Regions from separate parts of the Mesorhizobium sp. M0904 genome, predicted to be linked through region 1. Evidence: predicted binding sites of a transcription regulator. Region 1 holds the regulator's gene; each other region holds the start of a gene.
What was found. Region 1 encodes PhoB, which activates phosphate uptake and scavenging genes when phosphate is short. Its sites were predicted from a motif close to TGTCATNNANCTGTCAT; they were not measured.
Positions count from the first base shown of each region.

Region 1 (6,567 bases):
TGGGCGGCATCGTTCCGGTCGTCAACCTCGAAGGCCTCAAGCCGGGCGAGTTGGTTCTCGACGGCCCGACGCTGGCCGACATCTTCCTCGGCAAGATCACGAGCTGGGATGACGAGGCGATCAAGAAGCTCAATCCCGACGTCAAGCTGCCTTCGCAGGCGATCGCGGTCGTTCACCGTTCCGATGGTTCGGGCACGACGTTCAACTTCACATACTACCTCGGCGACGTCAGCGCGGACTGGAAAGAAAAGGTCGGCGTCGACAAGGCCGTGGAATGGCCGGTCGGCATCGGCGCCAAAGGCAATGAGGGCGTTGCCAACAACGTCTCCCAGACCGGCGGCGCGATCGGTTATGTCGAATACGCCTACGCCAAGCAGAACAAGCTCACCCACACCGACATGATCAACAAGGACGGCAAGAAGGTCGAGCCCACCGCAGCCGCGTTCTCGGCGGCAGCGGCCAATGCCGACTGGAGCTCGCAGCCGGGCTATGGGGTGATCCTCGCCAATGAGCCGGGCGCCGAGTCCTGGCCGATGACGGCGGCGACGTGGATCCTCCTGTATAAGAAGCCGGACGACGCGGCGGCCACCGCCGAAGCGCTCAAATTCTTCGCCTGGGCGTATGACAAGGGCGACGAGATGGCCGGCGAGCTGGACTACGTTCCGATGCCCGACAAGGTGGTTGAGAGCGTCAAGGCCATGTGGGCCAAGGAAGTCGTCGGCGATGATGGCAAGCCGCTCTACTCGGCTATGTAATCTCCTCCAGGGAGGGCGTCGACGGCGCCCTCCCTGTTGCCTTTAATCGCGAGGACCCAATGACCATCGCTTCCGATGCCATGCCATCATCTGCAGCAGCCCGGGCCAGGGACGCTACGGTGCGGCGCTTCGCGCTCACAGATGCCATATTTCGCGGACTCACCCGCGCTTCCGCAATCCTTGTGCTGGTCATCCTCGGCGGTGTCGCGATCTCGCTGTTTGCCGGCTCATGGCAGGCGCTGTCGTCCTTCGGCTTTTCTTTCCTGACGACTGAGAGCTGGAATCCGGTCACGGAAAAATTTGGCGCACTGGCGCCGATCTACGGCACCCTGGTGACGGCGGCCATCGCCATCCTGATCGCGGTTCCGATCGGCATCGGCATTGCGATCTTTCTCACCGAGCTCTGCCCGCGCCCGCTCAGGCGCCCGATCGGCATAGCGGTCGAGCTATTGGCCGGCATTCCCTCGATCATCTATGGTATCTGGGGCCTGTTCGTGTTCGCGCCATTCCTGCAGACGACGATACAGCCCTTCATCATCAACATCTTCCACGGCGTGCCGGGACTATCCAGCCTTTTCGCCGGCCCTCCTTACGGCATCGGCCTTCTGACCTCGGCGCTGATCCTCGCCATAATGGTGTTGCCCTTCATCACCTCGATCACCAAGGATGTCTTCGATACGGTGCCGGCGGTGCTGAAGGAATCGGCCTACGGCATCGGTTGCACGACCTGGGAAGTGACCCGGCGCGTGGTCATTCCCTATACCCGCATCGGCATCATGGGCGGCGTCATGCTTGGCCTCGGCCGGGCACTCGGCGAAACCATGGCGGTGACTTTCGTCATCGGCAACGCGCATCGCATCAGTGCCTCCCTGTTCGCACCGGGCACGACGATCTCGGCGACCATCGCCAATGAATTTACCGAGGCCGACGGCGACCTCTACACCTCCTCGCTGGTCGCGCTCGGCCTGATCCTGTTCGTCATCACCTTCCTGATCCTTGCCGCCGCCCGCTATATGCTGATGCGGATCGACGCCCGTACGGGAGCCTGACCGATGTCGACATCCTCATCGCTCCACAGCCGCCGCAAAGCCAGGAATTCGGTGATGATGGCGCTTTGCGTCGTCGCCGCCGGCATCGGACTTGCCTGGCTGGCGCTCATTCTCGGTGCGTTGGTCTATAAGGGCACAGCCGGGCTTTCGTTCGCGGTCTTCACCGAGATGACGCCACCACCGGGCGAAGCCGGCGGCCTGCTCAATGCCATCGCGGGCAGCCTGCTGATGACGATCATCGCCGTTGTCGTCGGCACGCCGATCGGCGTGCTGGCGGGAACCTACATGGCCGAGTATGGACGCTTTTCGCGCATCACCACCGTCGTCCGCTTCATCAACGACATCCTGTTGTCGGCGCCGTCGATCATCATCGGCTTGTTCGTCTATGAATTGATGGTGCGGCCAATGGGACATTTCTCGGCCATTGCCGGCGCCGTGGCGCTTGCCATCCTGGTCATTCCGGTGGTCGTGCGCACCACTGAAGACATGCTCAACCTGGTGCCGAACGCGTTGCGTGAAGCCGGTGCCGCGATCGGCGCGCCACGCTGGGTGGTGATCCGTTCGGTCGCCTACCGCGCCGCATTGTCCGGCATCGTCACCGGCATATTGCTGGCGATAGCACGCATTTCCGGCGAGACGGCGCCGCTGCTTTTCACCGCGCTCAACAACCAGTTCTGGAGCAGCAATATCAACGCGCCGATGGCCAGCCTGCCGGTGACCATCTTCCAGTTCGCTCTCAGCCCTTACGAGGAATGGCAGCAACTGGCGTGGACCGGCGCACTCATAATCACCCTGACGGTTCTGGGCTTGAGCATCCTCGCCCGCAGCCTTACCGGACGCAGAGAGGACAGATGACACAGATGTTGTCCCCAGACATGACGATGACCGAAACGGTCGCCAAGAAGACGAAGATCGAGGTCAAGAACCTCAACTTCTACTACGGCCAGAGCAAGGCGCTTAAGGACATCAGCCTGTCGCTGCCCGAGCGCAGCGTCACGGCCTTCATCGGCCCTTCGGGTTGCGGGAAATCGACGCTGCTGCGCGTCTTCAACCGCATCTACGAGCTCTACCCGAAACAGACCGCCGAGGGCCAGGTGCTGCTTGACGGCAAGAACATTCTCGACCGGTCGCAGGATCTCAACCTCCTCAGGACAAAGATCGGCATGGTATTCCAGAAGCCGACGCCGTTCCCGATGTCGATCTATGAGAACATCGCCTTCGGCGTCAGGCTCTACGAGAATCTCGGCAAGTCCGAGATGGACGGCCGCGTCGAGCAAGCGTTGAAGCGGGCCGCGCTGTGGAGCGAGGTCAAGGACAAGCTAAACGCCAGCGGCTTGAGCCTGTCCGGCGGCCAGCAGCAGCGGCTCTGCATTGCCCGCACCGTGGCAGTGAAGCCGGAAGTCATCCTGCTCGACGAACCGGCTTCGGCCCTCGACCCGCTGTCGACGGCCAAGATCGAGGAACTGATCGACGAGTTGCAAGCCGACTACACGATCGTCATCGTCACCCACAACATGCAGCAAGCGGCGCGCGTGTCGCGCCAGACCGCCTTCATGTATCTGGGTGAACTGGTCGAGTTCGACCGGACCGAGAAGATCTTCACGTCGCCCCGCGAGAAGCGCACGCAGGACTACATCACTGGCCGCTTCGGCTGAGCCGTTCCGATCATGCATATGAGGACAGGACCATGGGCGAACACACAGTCGCTTCTTTCGACGAGGATCTCGAGCAGATCAGCAAGCTGATCCGCGACATGGCCGACCTCGCCGGTTCGATGGTCGGCGGGGCGACCAAGGCCCTGTTGAATTCCGACAACGTGCTGGCGCAACGCGTCGTCTCCGACGACGCCATCATGGATGCGCGTCAACGCGAACTGGACGATCGCGCCATCACCCTGATCGCCAAGCGCCAGCCAATGGCTCACGATCTGCGCCATGTCGTCGGAGCGATCCGCATGGCGGGCGACCTCGAACGCATCGGCGACCTTGCCAAGAACATCGCCAAGCGTGTGAGCGCGGTCGGCCTCAGCGTCACGCCGCGCGACCTATCGCATTCCATCGATGCGATGGCGCAGCTGGTGCTCATCCAGGTGCAGGGCGTCATCGAGGAATATGCCGCAGGCGATGCGGCCGCGTTGGCCAAGCTGCGCGCCGCCGACGAGCGTATCGACGTCAAATACACGTCCGTGTTCCGCGAGCTGTTGACCTACATGATGGAAGATCCGCGCAACATCACCGCTTGCACGCATCTGCTGTTCTGCGCCAAGAATCTCGAGCGGATCGGCGACCATGTCACCAACATCGCCGAGAATGCGTATTATGTGCTGACCGGCGAGCAATTGCCCGTCAATCGTCCGAAGCAGGACGAAACGACAATGTCCGCGCCGGTGACATGATGGGGGTGCCCAGCCGATGATCGCACCACGCATAATGGTGGTGGAGGACGAGGAGCCGTTGGGCGTGCTGCTCCGCTACAATCTCGAATCCGAAGGCTACCAGGTCGAGGTGGTGACACGTGGCGACGAAGCCGAGATCCGTTTGCAGGAGAATGTGCCCGACCTTCTGGTGCTCGACTGGATGATACCAGCGGTTTCCGGCATCGAGCTCTGCCGCCGGTTGCGGGTGCGCCCTGAAACCGAGCGGCTGCCGATCATTATGCTGACCGCGCGCGGCGAGGAGAGCGACCGGGTGCGCGGTCTTTCGACCGGCGCCGACGACTATCTGGTCAAACCGTTTTCGACACCGGAATTCATGGCCAGGGTCAAGGCGCTGCTGCGCCGCGCCAAGCCGGAAGTGCTGTCCAGCGTGCTGAAGGTCGGCGACATCGTGCTCGATCGCGAATCGCACAGGGTTTATCGCAAGAAGAGCGAGATCCGGCTCGGGCCGACCGAATTCCGGTTGCTCGAGTTCATGATGCGGCATCCGGGCCGCGTCTTCTCGCGTAGCCAGTTGCTCGATAATGTCTGGGGCGAGACGATCTATATCGACGAACGCACCGTTGACGTGCATGTCGGGCGGCTGCGCAAAGCCGTCAACAACGGCCGCATGCCGGATGTCATCCGCACCATCCGCGGTGCCGGTTACGCGATCCGGGAAGATTGACCCGCCTGGTCAGGCGACGTTCTTTCTGACGCCGGGCCTCATTTGCGCGCCCGGCGCGAAAATCTCCTGGTCGACGAAGCTTAACGCCCGCATCGCGCAGCCTTCGCGGATCAGCGGCAATTCGTTCGGCTCGGTATCGAAGGAGATCGAGCCGGAGTGCTGGCCGCCGGCGGTCTGGGCGATGGCCTTGCGCAAGGCCGGCTCGATCAGATCGAAGGCGGCGGCACTGGCGCCGACCATCGCGACCGGTGCCGGATCGATCAGCGCGAACAGCGAGCCGAGACCGAAACCCAGCGCTTCGCCGGCCTTGCGGTAGGCCTCGCGTTCCGGCCCATCCTTCTCGCGCGCGCGGGCGGCCAGCGCGCGCATGTCGGCGTCGCTGACGTCGGCGACCGGTTCGCTGTCTTCGCTCATCTGCCTGGCGTTGCGCCAGATGGCATAGTTGCCGGCATAGGCTTCGATGCAGCCGCGCCGCCCGCAACGGCAGAGCGCTCCGCCCGGACGATGGATCATGTGGCCAAATTCGCCGCCCGAGGAATGCGTCCCGGTGAACAGTTCGCCCTTCAGCACAAGCCCCATACCGATGCCATGCGAAAGCAGGATGGCGATGAAGTCGTCGCGATAGCGATCCGGATTGCGCCAGCGCAAAGCCACCGCCATCATATTGCAGTCGTTCTCCACCGTGGCCGGGATGCCGAATTCGTCCTCCAGCATGTCGGCAAAGGCGATGTCGGTCTGCGGCGTGATCGGCGACCACAGCATGGCGCGTGCAGGGGAGTCGGTAATGCCCTGAATCGCCAGGGCGATGCGGGCGACACTGCGGACGTCAAGGTCTGGGTCCTCAAGCCGGCGCCGGACGATGGCCATGCATTCGCGGATCAGCTCGTCGCGCGGCATGGTCAGCGTGTCCGGCCGGCGCTGTTCCTCGGCGACCACCTGTCCCGCATAGTCGATAATGGCGGCCGACAGGAAATTCAGCGACAACACCACAGTCAGCACCGCCGCCGCTTCCGGGTTGAGGGCGAGGCCGACCTGTGGACGACCGCGTTTCAACGAAACGGGCTCACTTGCCTTGCTCTCGGCGAGGATGCCTTCCCGTATCAGGTCGGAGGAGATCGCCGATATGGTTGAATGACTGAGGCCGGTGGTGGCTGCGATCTCCGTACGCGATGGCTGGCCGGCCCGGCGCACCGCCGAGATCACCATCGCCCGGTTGCGCCGGCGCAAATCGTCATGGCGGATTCCGACCGACATCGTTTTGCTTTCCTCCCGGTTGCCGCGGCCGCTCATGAACCGGAAGCCGTCGGTAATGTCCGACAAATAGTGTCGGATGCGGCAAATAGTGTCAGATGCAGGTGGCGCTGTCATCGTTTATTCCGACGCTCGAAAAAACTCGCACAGTGATCAAAATCCATCAGAATCGATGTTGACAGCAGCCGGAGATCGGGCCAGTATTTTTTCGAGGCTCGAAAAAATTAGAGCTTCTAAGCTGGTCTTTGAGCCAATTGGTCACGCCGTACGCGGCGCAGGGAGGATATGATGAAGAAATTCACGACCGCCATTCTGGCGGGTGTCGCCATGACGCTGGCGCTGGCGTCGGTGGCGCAGGCGAAAGACAAGGTCATCGGCGTTTCCTGGTCGAACTTCCAGGAAGAGCGCTGG
Region 1 covers NZ_JAMYOC010000012.1:145,439-152,005, reverse strand. The annotation lists gene pstS (phosphate ABC transporter substrate-binding protein PstS) at 1-755, shown strand, start outside; gene pstC (phosphate ABC transporter permease subunit PstC) at 815-1,804, shown strand; gene pstA (phosphate ABC transporter permease PstA) at 1,808-2,659, shown strand; gene pstB (phosphate ABC transporter ATP-binding protein PstB) at 2,656-3,459, shown strand; gene phoU (phosphate signaling complex protein PhoU) at 3,492-4,199, shown strand; gene phoB (phosphate regulon transcriptional regulator PhoB) at 4,216-4,905, shown strand; gene NKH80_RS14985 (ROK family protein) at 4,915-6,159, opposite strand; gene xylF (D-xylose ABC transporter substrate-binding protein) at 6,445-6,567, shown strand, end outside.

Region 2 (6,567 bases), on a different contig from region 1:
TACAAGGGCAACGGTACCATGGCAGTGGCGCCCGGCGCGGCGCTCATGTCGCCCGCCTTCGCCCAGGATGCCGGCGAGGAGCCGGAAATCGCCGGAATCTATGTGATCGGCGACGACGGCGCCCCGTTCCGCGTCGGCTTCACGCTGTCGAACGAGTTTTCCGACCACGTCACCGAGCGCGTGAATTATCTCTTCCTCGCCCATTCGAAACTGCGCAACGCCTCGTTCGGGCCGGAGATCCTGATCGGCGACCTGCCGTCCGACATTCGCGGCGCTTCACGCATCCTGCGCCACGGCAAGCTGCTTTGGGAAAAGCCGTTCCTGTCGGGCGAGGCGAACATGTCGCACACCATTGGCAATCTCGAGCATCACCACTTCAAATACTCGGCCTTCCGCCAGCCGGGCGACGTGCATGTGCACATGTTCGGCACGGCGACGCTGTCCTTCGCCGACGGCATCAGGACCGAGGCCGGTGACGTATTCGAAATCGAGGCGCAGGATTTCGGCCTGCCGCTGCGCAACCCGCTTGAAATCGAGCAGCCGGTGAAGGTGGCGGTGAAGGCGCTTTGAGGCGTCGATGACAGCGTGATCTCCCCCCTCGTGGGGGAGATTGGCAGTTCCAAACTCATCGCGCGGCGCGGAAATGCTTGGACAGTTTCAGGCCCTGCGCCTGATAGTTCGAGCCGAGATCTGTGCCGTAGAGTGCCTGCGGCCGTTTCAGCATATGCTCGTAGACCAACCGTCCGACGATCTGGCCGTGGTCGAGGATGAACGGCACTTCGTGGCTACGCACCTCGAGCACCGCCCGGCTGCCGGTGCCGCCCGACGCCGAATGGCCGAAACCCGGGTCGAAGAAACCGGCATAATGGACGCGGAACTCGCCGACCAGCGGGTCGAAAGGCGTCATTTCGGCGGCGTAGAGTGGCGGCACATGCACCGCCTCGCGCGACACCAGAATATAGAATTCGTCCGGATCGAGCACCAGCTCGCCGGCACCGCTCTTGTAGAGCGGCTCCCAGAAATCGACGACATCCTGCGCGGCGCGCTTGTCGACGTCGACCAGGCCGGTGTGGTGCTTGCCGCGATAGCCGACCAGCCCGTCCTTGTCGCCGTCGAGATCGATCGACAGCGCGATTCCCCCGCCTGAGATGTTGGGTGGTTCGGTGGCGACCAACATTTCGGCGCGGTGCAACTCGTGCAGCTCGCTTTCCGACAAGAGCGCATTGCCGGTGCGGAACCTGATCTGCGACAGCCGCGAGCCGGTCCGCACGATGATCGGGAAAGTGCGCGGGCTGACCTCCAGATAGAGCGGGCCTTCATAGCCGGCGGCGATCTTGTCGAACTCGTGGCCACGGTCGGTCATTACCCGGGTGAAGATATCGAGCCGTCCAGTCGAGCTTTTCGGGTTGGCGGAGGCGGAAATATGGGCGGGCAGCGCCAGGCTTTCGAGCAGCGGCACGATGTAGACGCAGCCGGTTTCCAGCACGGCACCTCCGGCGAGGTTGATCTCGTGCAGCTTCAGCCGGTCGAGCTTGTCGACAACGCTGTGGTCCGGGCCGGGCAAGAAGGAAGCACGCACTCGCCAGGCCTTGTCGCCGAGCCTGAGGTCAAGGCTGGCCGGCTGGATCTGATCGGCATCGAGCATGCGCGGCGATTTCAGCGCGCCCGTCTGGAACAGCGCGGAAATATGCTGATCGGGAAGAATGCCTGTCTGCCGCAAGGGTCTGGCTCCGTTCGAAGGCCGGGCGAGGTCTTGTTCTGTCGCAGGTCCGACCGTGGACGCCTTTGGCACCTGCTTGGTACAACCCTCTTAATCATGCCGGCAATTGACGCAAGCGTGGCGCGGGTCTAAAGCTCGTTATCCCGTGGTGATTTGGCCGGTCGGCTTGCAGCCACGTTAAACAAGTCGCTAAAGGACCGTCGGGCCGCAAGGCCATATGGACCGGTTGCGACTTTCGCGGCCGGTTTTTTGTTGTTTGGACCAATTTTGGTGTTTGGATGGAATGATGACCAAGAAGCGCGATTGGAAGCCTCAGACCGCACTCGTGCATGCCGGGACGCTGCGTTCCGGCTTCGGCGAGACCTCCGAGGCGATGTATCTCACCCAAGGCTATGTCTACGAGACGGCGCAAGCGGCGGAGGCCCGCTTCAAGGGCGAGGAGCCGGGCTTCATCTATTCGCGCTATGCCAATCCGACGGTCGACATGTTTGAGAAACGCATGTGCGCGCTGGAAGGAGCCGAGGACGCGCGCGCCACGGCATCCGGCATGGCGGCGGTGACGGCAGCACTGCTGTGTAGCGCCAAGGCGGGCGACCATATCGTGGCGGCGCGCGCGCTGTTCGGCTCCTGCCGCTGGGTGATCGAGACGCTGGCGCCGAAATACGGCATTGAGGCAACGCTGGTCGACGGCACCGACATCGCCAATTGGGAAAAGGCGGTCAAGCCAAACACCAAACTGTTTTTCCTGGAAAGCCCTACCAATCCAACGCTGGAGGTAGTCGACATTGCCGCCGTGGCGGCACTTGCCAATTCGATCGGCGCCAGGCTGATCGTCGATAATGTCTTCGCTACGCCCTTGCAGCAGAAACCCCTGCAGCTCGGCGCCCACATCGTCGTCTATTCGGCCACGAAGCATATTGACGGCCAGGGGCGTTGTCTTGGCGGCATCGTTCTGTCGGACAAGAAATGGATCGACGAGAACCTGCATGACTATTTCCGCCACACCGGCCCCAGCCTCTCGCCCTTCAATGCCTGGACGCTGCTGAAAGGCCTGGAGACGCTGCCGCTACGCGTACGCCAGCAGACGGAAAGTGCCGGCCGCATCGCGGATTTCCTGGCCGAGCGCCCGCAAATCGCCCGCGTCATCTATCCCGGCCGCGCCGACCACCCGCAAGCGGCCGTGGTCAAGAAGCAGATGTCGGGCGGCTCGACGCTGATTTGCTTCGATGTGAAGGGCGGCAAGCAGGCGGCCTTTGCCTTCCAGAACACACTCGACGTCGTGCTGATTTCCAACAATCTCGGCGACGCCAAGAGCCTGATCACCCATCCGGCGACGACCACACACAAGAACTTGACTGATGAAGCCCGCGCCGAGCTCGGCATCGGACCGGGAACGCTCAGGCTGTCAGTCGGCCTTGAGGACGCCGACGACCTGCTCGAAGACATCGAGCAGGCACTGAGAGTTGCCGGATAAGGGCTGGCCGAACAGAGGCAGCGGGGACGTGCCGATCAGGCGCCGGACGGGGTCTCTTCCAGCTCCGCGACAGTCTTCGTCTGGATAGTCATCACGTTGCCGCGCCAGTCGATGGCGCCGCTCAGCCATCCGCGCGCCCAAACGACGGGAAGCATCAGGTCTCGTGCCATCATCGCCGGGATCGTGCGCGGCGACAGGTGCCATCCCTTGGTCGAGGCCAAGGCGCATTCCGGCAGGTAGGCCGCGACCAGCACGGCGATGGCGGTTGCCGGCAGGCTGACGCCGGCGTCAGCCGCGGCGATCAGTGCAAGCACTAGCGGCGGTGCCGCGCCGATCAGGATTTCGGGGGCAAAGAACAGTGCAAAGGTGACGCGGCGCAGCCGCGCCCAGCGCGCCTGCCGCGACCAGATCTCGCCAAGCGTGCGCCGGCCGAGCGGCTGTTCGAAGGGAGAGGCGACAAGATTGACTCGCAGTCCGAGCCCGTTGACCAGCTTGGTCGCGGCGGCGTCCTCGGCGATCTCGGCGGCAAGCGCGCGGATGCCGCCATTGGCATCGAGCATCGGCTTGTTCCACAACATGCTCTTGCCCTGGGCGAAGCCGAGGCCGAGCGCCTCTCCAGCGTACTGCCAGCGTGCCTGCAGCGTGTTGAGAAAGGCGCATTCGACCTCCCCCCAGAACCCGTCCGGCCGCGAGCCGATTGGCGTCGAGCAGACGAGGCCGGTGTCATGCCGCCACGCCGCCATCAGGTGCTGGACGTAGTCGCTCGACATAAGCACATTGGAATCGGCAAGGATGACCCAGCGATAACGCGCCGCCTCCCAACCCTTCACGCAATTGTTGAGTTTTGGATTGCCGCTGATGCGGTCGTCACCGACCAGAAGGCGGGCGCGAATAGCTGGAAAGCGCGCCATTGCGGCAGTGATCGGCTTGACCACCGGGTCGTCGGCATGGGCGACACAGAAGATGAGTTCGTAGCGCGGCCAGTCGAGTGAGAAGGCGCGCTCCAGCGTCTCTTCGGCAAACGGCTCGACGCCGCGCGCCGGGATGACGATCGATACCGGCGGCGCGTTGGGCGGCGCAATACTGGCTGGTCGCTTCAGCTTCTGCGAAGCTAACAGGATGCTGGCGAGATTTGAAAGAAGGAGGGCTATGGAAAGGAGGGCGGCTGCGAATGTCGGTTCCATCGAGATCTGGTCACTCCAGAAATGCCGGCCGCATGACAGCCGTTTTCAACAATTCGACAGAACGCTGAGTCGTCCGGCACAAGCCTGCACACCATCATTGTCATGTGTCACTCAAATGACATTGTTTTTCGGCACCTGCGCTTGAGATCGGGCAAGAAGATGCTGCGCATCGTTGACCAAACTGCGCTGAGCATCGAAAGTTCCATCTACATTGCTTTGGAGCAGTTTATGTACAGCGCCGTCACCCGCAACATCGAAGTGCAGGTCAGGCCGTTCTATCTGGAGGATCACTCCGATCCGCCGCAAAACCGCTATGTCTGGGGCTACCAGGTGACCATCGACAATCAGTCGGATGAGTTCGTGCAGCTTCTGTCACGCTACTGGCACATTACCGACGGTACCGGCAAAGTCGAGGAAGTGCGCGGCCCCGGGGTCGTCGGCGAGCAACCCGGACTCAACCCCGGCGACAGCTATCAGTATACGTCTGGATGCCCGCTCTCGACCCCGTCCGGCATCATGGTCGGGCACTACACAATGCGCAACAAGCGGGGCGAGACGTTCGACGTCGCCATCCCCGCCTTCTCGCTCGATTTGCCGGGCACGCGGCGCACCGTCAATTGACCGCCGTCATCCAGCCGCTGCAAACTCCGCCGGGTCGAAGTCATATCGCTTCGAGCAGAATTCGCAGGCGACGTGAATGCTGCCATCCTCGGTGCTGTCTCTGATCTCCTCGGCGGAAAAGCCTTCGAGAATGCCGCGGATCTTCTCCCTCGAGCATGAGCACTGGTCGGCGACCGGCACGCCGCCGAACACGCGGACGCCATGCTCGTGGAAAAGCCGGTAAAGCAGCCGTTCGGCGCCGATCGTCGGATCGATCAGCTCGGTCGGTTCAATAGTACCAAGCAGCGCCAGCAGCTCCTGCCAGGAATTGTCGGTCGGGTCGTGGATTTCCTCACGCGGATCGCCGTCGCCCCCGGGAAGGTCGGGTACGCGCATACGCTCCGCCGACTGCGGCAGGAATTGTGCCAGCAGGCCACCGGCCCGCCATTGCTCGCGGGCACCGCCGACGCCGGGCGTCAGAAGCTTGGCAACCGAAAGGCGGAGGTCGGTCGGAATCTGCTCCGACTGGCGGAAATAGGTGCGTGCGGCATCTTCAAGTGTGACGCCGTCGAGCTGGACGATGCCCTGGTAGCGCTGCGTGTGAGCGCCCTGGTCGATGGTCAGCGCCAGGACACCGCTGCCGATCAGCGTCTGCGGTGACGTCTCGCCGGCCGAAGTCAAAGCCTGCAGCCGGTCGGCATCGAAGCGGGCATAAGCGCGCAGCGCGTGCGGCGTGGAGAAATCGGCGACCAGCATGTCGACCGGCCCATCGGTGCGGGTCTGCAGAATGAACTTGCCCTCGAATTTCAGCGAAGTTCCGAGCAGTACCGTCAGCACACAGGCTTCGGCCAGGAGCCGGGCGACCGGCTCGGGATAGTCGTGGCGGCTGAGAATGGCGTCGAGCATCGGCCCGAGCTGGACGGTGCGCCCGCGCACGTCGAGCGGGCCGACCTCGAACGGCACGACATGATCATCGCCGGCGTAGCCGAATTCGCCGAGCTTGGGTTTATGTTCAGCCAATTGATGAGTTTCCAACATGACAAAGCTCCGGGGCGCGGCGATGCCGCCCTCCGGGGCGCATGCGACGAGACGCGCTCGATTTGCGTGATGCGCCTGAGATAGGCACCACCCACTCCCGGATCAAGGCGGCGCAGATCAGGCCGGCCCGGATCATCGCGGCCCGTATCAAGCGCCCAGGCACCAGGCCAGGACCGCCTTCTGGGCATGGAGCCGGTTCTCGGCCTCATCGAACACCACAGAATGCGGTCCGTCGATGACCTCGTCGGTAACCTCCTCACCGCGATGTGCCGGCAGACAGTGCATGAACAGCGCGTCCGGCTTGGCTTTCGCCATCAGTGCCGCATTGACCTGATAGGGCAGGAAGACATTGTGGCCGCGGGCACGGTGCTCCTGGCCCATTGACACCCAGCAGTCGGTGACGATGCAGTCGGCCTCGTGAACGGCCTCCTCGGGCGAGCGGGTGAATTTCAGCTTGCCGCCATTGGCTTTCGACCAGTCGACATGCTTCTGAGCCGGTTCGCTGCCCTCGGGCACGGCGACGTTCAGCTTGAAATGGAACCGCGCAGATG
Region 2 covers NZ_JAMYOC010000004.1:45,767-52,333, forward strand. The annotation lists gene araD1 (AraD1 family protein) at 1-570, shown strand, start outside; gene NKH80_RS05880 (2'-deoxycytidine 5'-triphosphate deaminase) at 626-1,720, opposite strand; SAM riboswitch at 1,856-1,933, shown strand; gene NKH80_RS05885 (O-succinylhomoserine sulfhydrylase) at 2,004-3,194, shown strand; gene NKH80_RS05890 (ceramide glucosyltransferase) at 3,230-4,378, opposite strand; gene apaG (Co2+/Mg2+ efflux facilitator ApaG/CorD) at 4,607-4,999, shown strand; gene NKH80_RS05900 (Hsp33 family molecular chaperone) at 5,006-6,016, opposite strand; gene argF (ornithine carbamoyltransferase) at 6,164-6,567, opposite strand, start outside.
Region 2: NKH80_RS05890 (ceramide glucosyltransferase) is a predicted target of PhoB. The motif match lies at 4,483-4,499, and genes of this name have one in related genera.

Region 3 (6,567 bases), 100 kb from region 1:
GCCGAGGATGAGCACGGCATGGGCGATGAAGGTACGGAGCGGGGACTGGCCGATCATCGCTGCGCTCAGCCGTAGTGGACTTTGCGTTCCACATAGCGGAACTGGATCGCTGTGAGCGCGATGACGATGGCCATCAGGATGACCGACTGCGCCGCCGAGTCGCCCAGGATCAGATTGACGAAGCCGTCATTGTAGACCTTGTAGACCAGCGTCTCGGTCGTCTTGCCCGGCCCGCCGCCGGTGACGGCATGAACGATGCCGAACGTGTCGAACAGGGCATAGACGGTGTTGACGACCAGCAGGAAAAACGTTGTCGGCGCAAGCAGCGGGAAGACGATGGTCCAGAAGCGCTTGGTTTCGCCGGCGCCGTCCATGGCCGCCGCTTCGATCAGCGTTTTCGGCACCGCCTGCAGGCCGGCGACGAAGAACAGGAAATTGTAGCTGATCTGCTTCCAGGCAGCCGCCGACACCAGCAGGATCATGGCGTGGGTGCCGTTGAGCAGTGGGTCCCATGCGATGCCGAGGCTTCTCAGCAAATAGGCCAACGAGCCTATCGAAGGGTTGAACAGAAACAGCCACAGCATGCCGGCGATCGCCGGCGCCACGGCATAAGGCCATATCAACAGTGTGCGGTAGAGGCCTTTGCCGCGCACGGCCTTCTCGGCCATGACCGCGAGCAGCAGGGCCACAACCATGGCAACGATCGCGGTCGCAAGCGAGAACACCACCGTGACCTTGATCGAGTTGAGGTAGGCCGGATCGGCCAGCACCTTCCGGAAATTGGCAAACCAGACGAACCTGCTCTTCAGTCCGAACGGGTCTTGCCTGAGCATCGACTGGTAAAGCGCCTGACCAGCCGGCCAGTAGAAGAAAACCAGGGTTATGGCGAGCTGTGGCGCCACCAGCAGGTAGGGCAGGATCTTGTTGGGAAAGACGACGCGTGGAGACAGGCTGATTTCCCTCGCTATCCAGGCATCGCCCACGCGCGCTCGCGTGGGCGATATTCCAACCGACTGACCGAGACGATCTCGTTAGTTGTCCAGGGCTTCCTTGATCGCGGCGTTGCCGCGCGCGACCGCATTGTCGAGCGCCTGCTGGGCGGTTTGCTGGCCGGCCAGCATCTTCTCCAGCTCCTCGTTCTGGATATCACGCACCTGCGGCAGATTGGGCAGACGCACGCCCTTCGAATTGTCGGTCGGCGACTTGCCGATCATCTGCAGGATGGGTGTCTCGCGGCCCGGGTTCTTGTCATAGAAGCCTGATTTCTTGGTCGCCTCGTACGCGGCGAGCGTCACAGGCAGGTATCCCGACTTCTGGTGCAGGTATTCCTGTACATCGGTCTTGGACAGATAGGCAAAGAAGGCGGCAACGCCCTTGTATTCCTCGTCCGACTTGTTGCCGAACACCCATAGGCTGGCACCGCCCGGCGTCGTGTTCTGCGGGGCACCCTTGGCGTCACTGTCGTAGGGAAGCTGGCCGATGCCATAGTTCATGCCGGACTTGACGATATCGCCGAGGCCGCCCGACGATTCGGTGAAGATGCCGCATTCGCCGGCGAGGAATATCTGCTTGGCTTCGGAGGTGCGTCCGCCATATTTGAACGTGCCGTCCTTGGCCAGGTCGGCGAGCGCCTGGAAGTGGTTGACGAAAATCGGCGCATTGATCTTGAGTTCGACGTCGCCGCCGGCCAGGCCATTCTGCTGGGTGGCCCAAGGCACGTCATTCCACGCCGCGAAATTCTCCAGATGGATCCAGGTCAGCCAGGTCGAGGTATAGCCGCAAGAGGCGGCGCCGCTCGTTTTGATCTTCTTGGCGGCTTTCCAAACCTCGTTCCAGGTCTTGGGCGGATTGTTCACGTCGAGGCCTGCCTTCTGGAAGATGTCCTTGTTGTAGTAGAGGATCGGCGAGGAGGAGTTGTAGGGGAAGGACAGCATGGTGCCGTCCGGCTTGGAATAATAGCTGACGATGCCGGGCAGATACTGGCTCTTGTCGAAAGTCATCCCGGCGCCGGTCATCACATCGGCCACCGGCTTTATCGCACCCTCGGCCGCCATCATCACGCCGGTGCCGACGTCGAACACCTGGAGGATATCGGGCGCTTGCCCGGCACGAAAGGCAGCGATGCCGGCATTCAGCGTCTCCGGATAGGTGCCCTTGAACACCGGAACGAGCTCATAGTCGCTCTGGCTGGCGTTGAAATCCTTGGAGATCTTGGCGACGACCTCGGCGTTGGCGCCGGTCATGGCGTGCCACCAGCTGATCTGCGTGACGGCGAAGGCAGAGGTGGTGGAAAGCAGGGTCACGGTGGCGGCGATACCGGCCGCAAAGCCGAAGAACTTCATGTTTCATCTCCCGTTTGTCATTGGCGAAAGGGGGCACCTCCGCAAAGCCAATATGTGGCGCTGATGACAATCGGACAACGGTTTTGTTGCCGATCAATGAACATCATTCCTTCCTAAAGTGCACTCGCTACCGAAACCGGGCGCCAGAAATCACATCACCGTCTTTTCGGCGCAGCGGGCGTCGGTTTTCCCCCGAAAAGACCCGTCTCATGGCCCGCGGGTTAACCATTCGTTAAAATCTCCAAGAGCTAATCCGTCACACCTCCCCTGTTAGTTTTGACCGAGTGAACCAGGATGCTGACGGTCTATAATTGTATCGTAAATCAGCACGACCTGAGACTGGTTGCGCTCGCCGCACTCGTCTGTGGAATTTCTTGTTTCTCTGCGGTTAATCTCCTTAAGCATGTCGGCCGATCGACCGAGCGAAACCGGCTTGTCTGGCTGATGATCGCCGCAGCTTCGACCGGGTTCGGCATATGGGCGACGCATTTCATCGCCATGACCGCGTTTACGCCGGGAATACCGAACGCATACAATCCGGGATTATCCGCCTTTTCGCTTGCCGCCGCCGTCATCCTGACCGCGCTTGGGATGTGGGTCGCCACCTTGCGCCGCGGCATCGACCATTTCCTCGTCGGTGGCGCCATTCTCGGTGGCGCCATCGCGACGATGCACTACATCGGCATGGCAGCTTTCGAGGTCGAAGGCCGGGTCGTATGGAACCTGCTCCTTGTCGCGATATCGCTTCTGGCCGGCGTGACCCTTGCGGCACTGGCGCTCCTGGTCGTCTTGCGCCGCCCGTCAGCACTCGCGACTCTCGGCGGCGCCGCGCTTTTGACGCTGGCCATTTGCAGCTTGCATTTCATCGCGATGGCCGCGGTGTCGATCATTCCGGATTCCTCGATTGAAATATCCGAACATTCCATCGAGCCCATTTCCCAGGCCTTTGCCGCAGCGGTCGCCAGCCTTGTAATCCTTGTGCTGTCAGGTGCCGCGCTGTGGATCGATCTGCGCTTTCGCCACCAGAAGCTCGAGGCCGAGCGCATGCACGATCTCGCCAATGCGGCGGTGGAAGGTCTGATCGTTTGCGATGGCACCCGCATCGTCAGCGCCAATGACAGTATGGCGAAGCTGACCGGAACAGCGACAGCCACCCTGAATACGATGCAACTCGGCGAGCTTTTCGACGGACAGAGCGCAGCCGCTATGTCCGGCTTCGGCGAACAGGCGCAGGAAGCGACATTAAGGGGCAGCGACGGCGCGAGAATTCCTGTCGAGCTGATCGCCAGGAAGATCACCTACTGCGGCAGGCCTCATACGGTGCTTGCCGTTCGCGACATCCGTGAGCGCAAGAAAGCAGAAGAAGAGATCCTCCGCCTCGCGCATTTCGATCCGCTTACCGGGCTGCCAATCGGCGGAGCTTTTCTTCCCGGCTGGAAGCAGAATTCGCCTCGATGGATCGTGGCGGCAGGGATGGATATCTGGCGCTCCTGCTGCTTGACCTCGACCGGTTCAAGCAAGTCAACGACCTCTACGGCCACAGCGCCGGTGACGCGATGCTGCAGAAACTCGCGCACTGCATTTCCGGCATTCCGCGCCACGGACAAATGCTCGCGCGTCTCGGCGGCGACGAATTTGCCATCATAGCTCCGAACCTCCCCGACCCCCTGGCCGCAGGCCGGATAGCCGAGGACTTGCTGGCGGCGATCCGCGAGGAAAACAGGGTTTCGGTCGGCTCCGGCCTCGTCTCGGCCAGCATCGGCATCGCCTTCTTTCCGCTGGATGCCGAAGACCAGGCCGGCCTGATCAGCCACGCCGACACGGCACTCCATCGCGCCAAAACCGAAGGCAGGGACACTTACCGGTTTTTCGAGATAGCCATGGGCACCGCGGCCCGCGACAAGCGCGTGATGGAGCATGAATTGCGCCAGGCCATCGCCCGCAAGGAGTTCCACCTCGTCTACCAGCCTCAGAAGGAAATCCGCGGCGGCAGGATGATCGGCTTCGAAGCCCTGGTCCGGTGGCAGCACCCTGAGCGGGGTGATATTTCTCCGGCTGTTTTCATCCCCGTGGCCGAGGACAGTGGCGCGATCGCCCAGATCGGCGACTGGGTGCTGACGACGGCTTGTAACGATGCTGCTCGCTGGACAAATCCGCTGATGGTCGCAGTCAACGTCTCCGCCGTGCAGCTTCACAATCCGAACTTCAGCCGCAAGGTGCATGACGCACTGGCGAGGTCCGGCCTGGCACCCGGCAGGCTGGAACTGGAGATCACCGAAACAGCCCTGGTGAAGGATATGCCACGCGCGCTGGCGGCCTTGAGGCAGGTCAAGGCGCTTGGCGTGCATGTAGCGATGGACGATTTTGGCACCGGCTACTCTTCGCTGTCCAACCTTAGCGCCTTTCCCTTCGACAAGATCAAGATCGACGGGTCGTTCATCAAATCGGTCGACAAGAACGCCCAGTTCGCGGCGATCGTCCGCGCCGTGCTGGGGCTTGGACGCGGTCTCGGCCTACCGGTCCTTGCGGAGGGCATCGAGACGCCGGGTGAATTGCAGTTCCTGGACGCCGAGGCTTGCGAGATCGGGCAAGGCTATTACCTCGGCAAACCGGCTCCGATCGAGACGTTCGGCGAACTGACGGGCGTGGCTGCTCCGGCAATCCGCACAGCCAGCCGACGCGGCGCAAGCATTGCCGTGCTCAAGCCGCGCCTGCGCACGGTCTGAGCCTATCCCGGCTGAAGCGCCGCCTCGACCAGACGCTTGGCATCCGGCCCCGACCATTCGGCCGGGCCGTTCATATGGGCGATGAGGCAGCCTTGCCCATCGATCAGCATGGTGACGGGCAGACCTAGCGCCAGGCCGCGCGTCTTGACGTCGTTGAACAGCGCCATCGTGGCATCGCGATAGTAGCCGAGCGACTTGACGCCGGTGTCCTCCAGGAATTTCTTCGGTTTGGCATCGTCGCCGGCATCGACGTTGACGGCAACAACCTGAAACGCATCGCTGCCCATCTCCTTCTGCAGCGCATCGAGCGCCGGCATTTCGGCGCGGCAAGGCGCACACCATGTCGCCCACAGATTGAGCAGCACCGTCTTGCCGGCATGATCGGCGATCATCGTCGGCTCCCCGTCGGGGCCGTTGAAGGCAAGGCTTTTCAGCGATTGCGGCGGATCCGCCGGCAAAAGCGCGGCAACCTGGCCGGTAGCAGCGGCGGCGATCTTCTTGGCACGGTCGGTCTTGGCGACGCAGGCGGCGTCGTCCTTGCCGCCGCCGGCGGCCACTGGCGCGGGCGCCTTGTTGCCAGAACTGCTTTCCCTGACATATACCGCGACCGCGCCGGCCAGCACGCCCGCAACCAAAGCGGCGAGGATGAGACGCAAAGCCGGGAAAAATCTATTGCCGTCTGCCATTTTTGAAAAACTGCTCCGGAGCACGGGTTATAGCGATGAACGACAAGAAGGCCAGCAACCAGATGTGGGGCGGACGTTTTGCCTCGGGTCCGGCCGCAATCATGGAAGCGATCAACGCGTCGATCTCGTTCGACCGCAAACTCTATGCGCAGGATATTCGCGGCTCGATCGCCCATTGCCAGATGCTGGCGCAAACGGGCATTATTTCGGCGGCCGATCAAGAAAAAATCACTCACGGGCTGAACACGATCCTGGCAGAGATCGAGGCCGGCACATTCGAGTTCTCCACCAGGCTGGAAGACATCCACATGAATATCGAGGCCCGTCTGGCCGATTTGATCGGGCCCGCAGCTGGCCGCCTGCATACCGCCCGCTCGCGCAATGACCAGGTGGCGGTCGACCTCAGGCTGTGGGTCAAGGACGAGTGCTTTCGCGTCGCCGAGGCGCTGAAGGGGCTGATCACGGCGTTCCTAGATCGCGCCGAGGAGCATGCGGCAACGGTGATGCCGGGCTTCACCCACATGCAGGCGGCGCAGCCGGTGACCTTCGGCCACCACTGCATGGCCTATGTCGAGATGTTTGCGCGCGACCTGTCTCGCGTCCGCGATGCGATTGAGCGTATGGATGAAAGCCCGCTCGGCGCTGCCGCCCTTGCCGGCACCAGCTTTCCGATTGACAGGCACGAGACAGCGAAGGCGCTTGGCTTCCGCGAGCCGATGCGCAATTCGCTCGACAGCGTTTCGGATCGCGATTTCGCGCTCGAGTTCCTGGGCGTAGCAGCGATCTGCGCGACGCATCTGTCGCGACTGGCTG
Region 3 covers NZ_JAMYOC010000012.1:41,718-48,284, forward strand. The annotation lists gene ugpE (sn-glycerol-3-phosphate ABC transporter permease UgpE) at 1-57, opposite strand, end outside; gene ugpA (sn-glycerol-3-phosphate ABC transporter permease UgpA) at 66-950, opposite strand; gene ugpB (sn-glycerol-3-phosphate ABC transporter substrate-binding protein UgpB) at 1,032-2,342, opposite strand; partial or broken gene NKH80_RS14425 (bifunctional diguanylate cyclase/phosphodiesterase) at 2,637-5,068, shown strand; gene tlpA (thiol:disulfide interchange protein TlpA) at 5,071-5,754, opposite strand; gene argH (argininosuccinate lyase) at 5,790-6,567, shown strand, end outside.
Region 3: ugpB (sn-glycerol-3-phosphate ABC transporter substrate-binding protein UgpB) is a predicted target of PhoB. The motif match lies at 2,406-2,422, and genes of this name have one in related genera.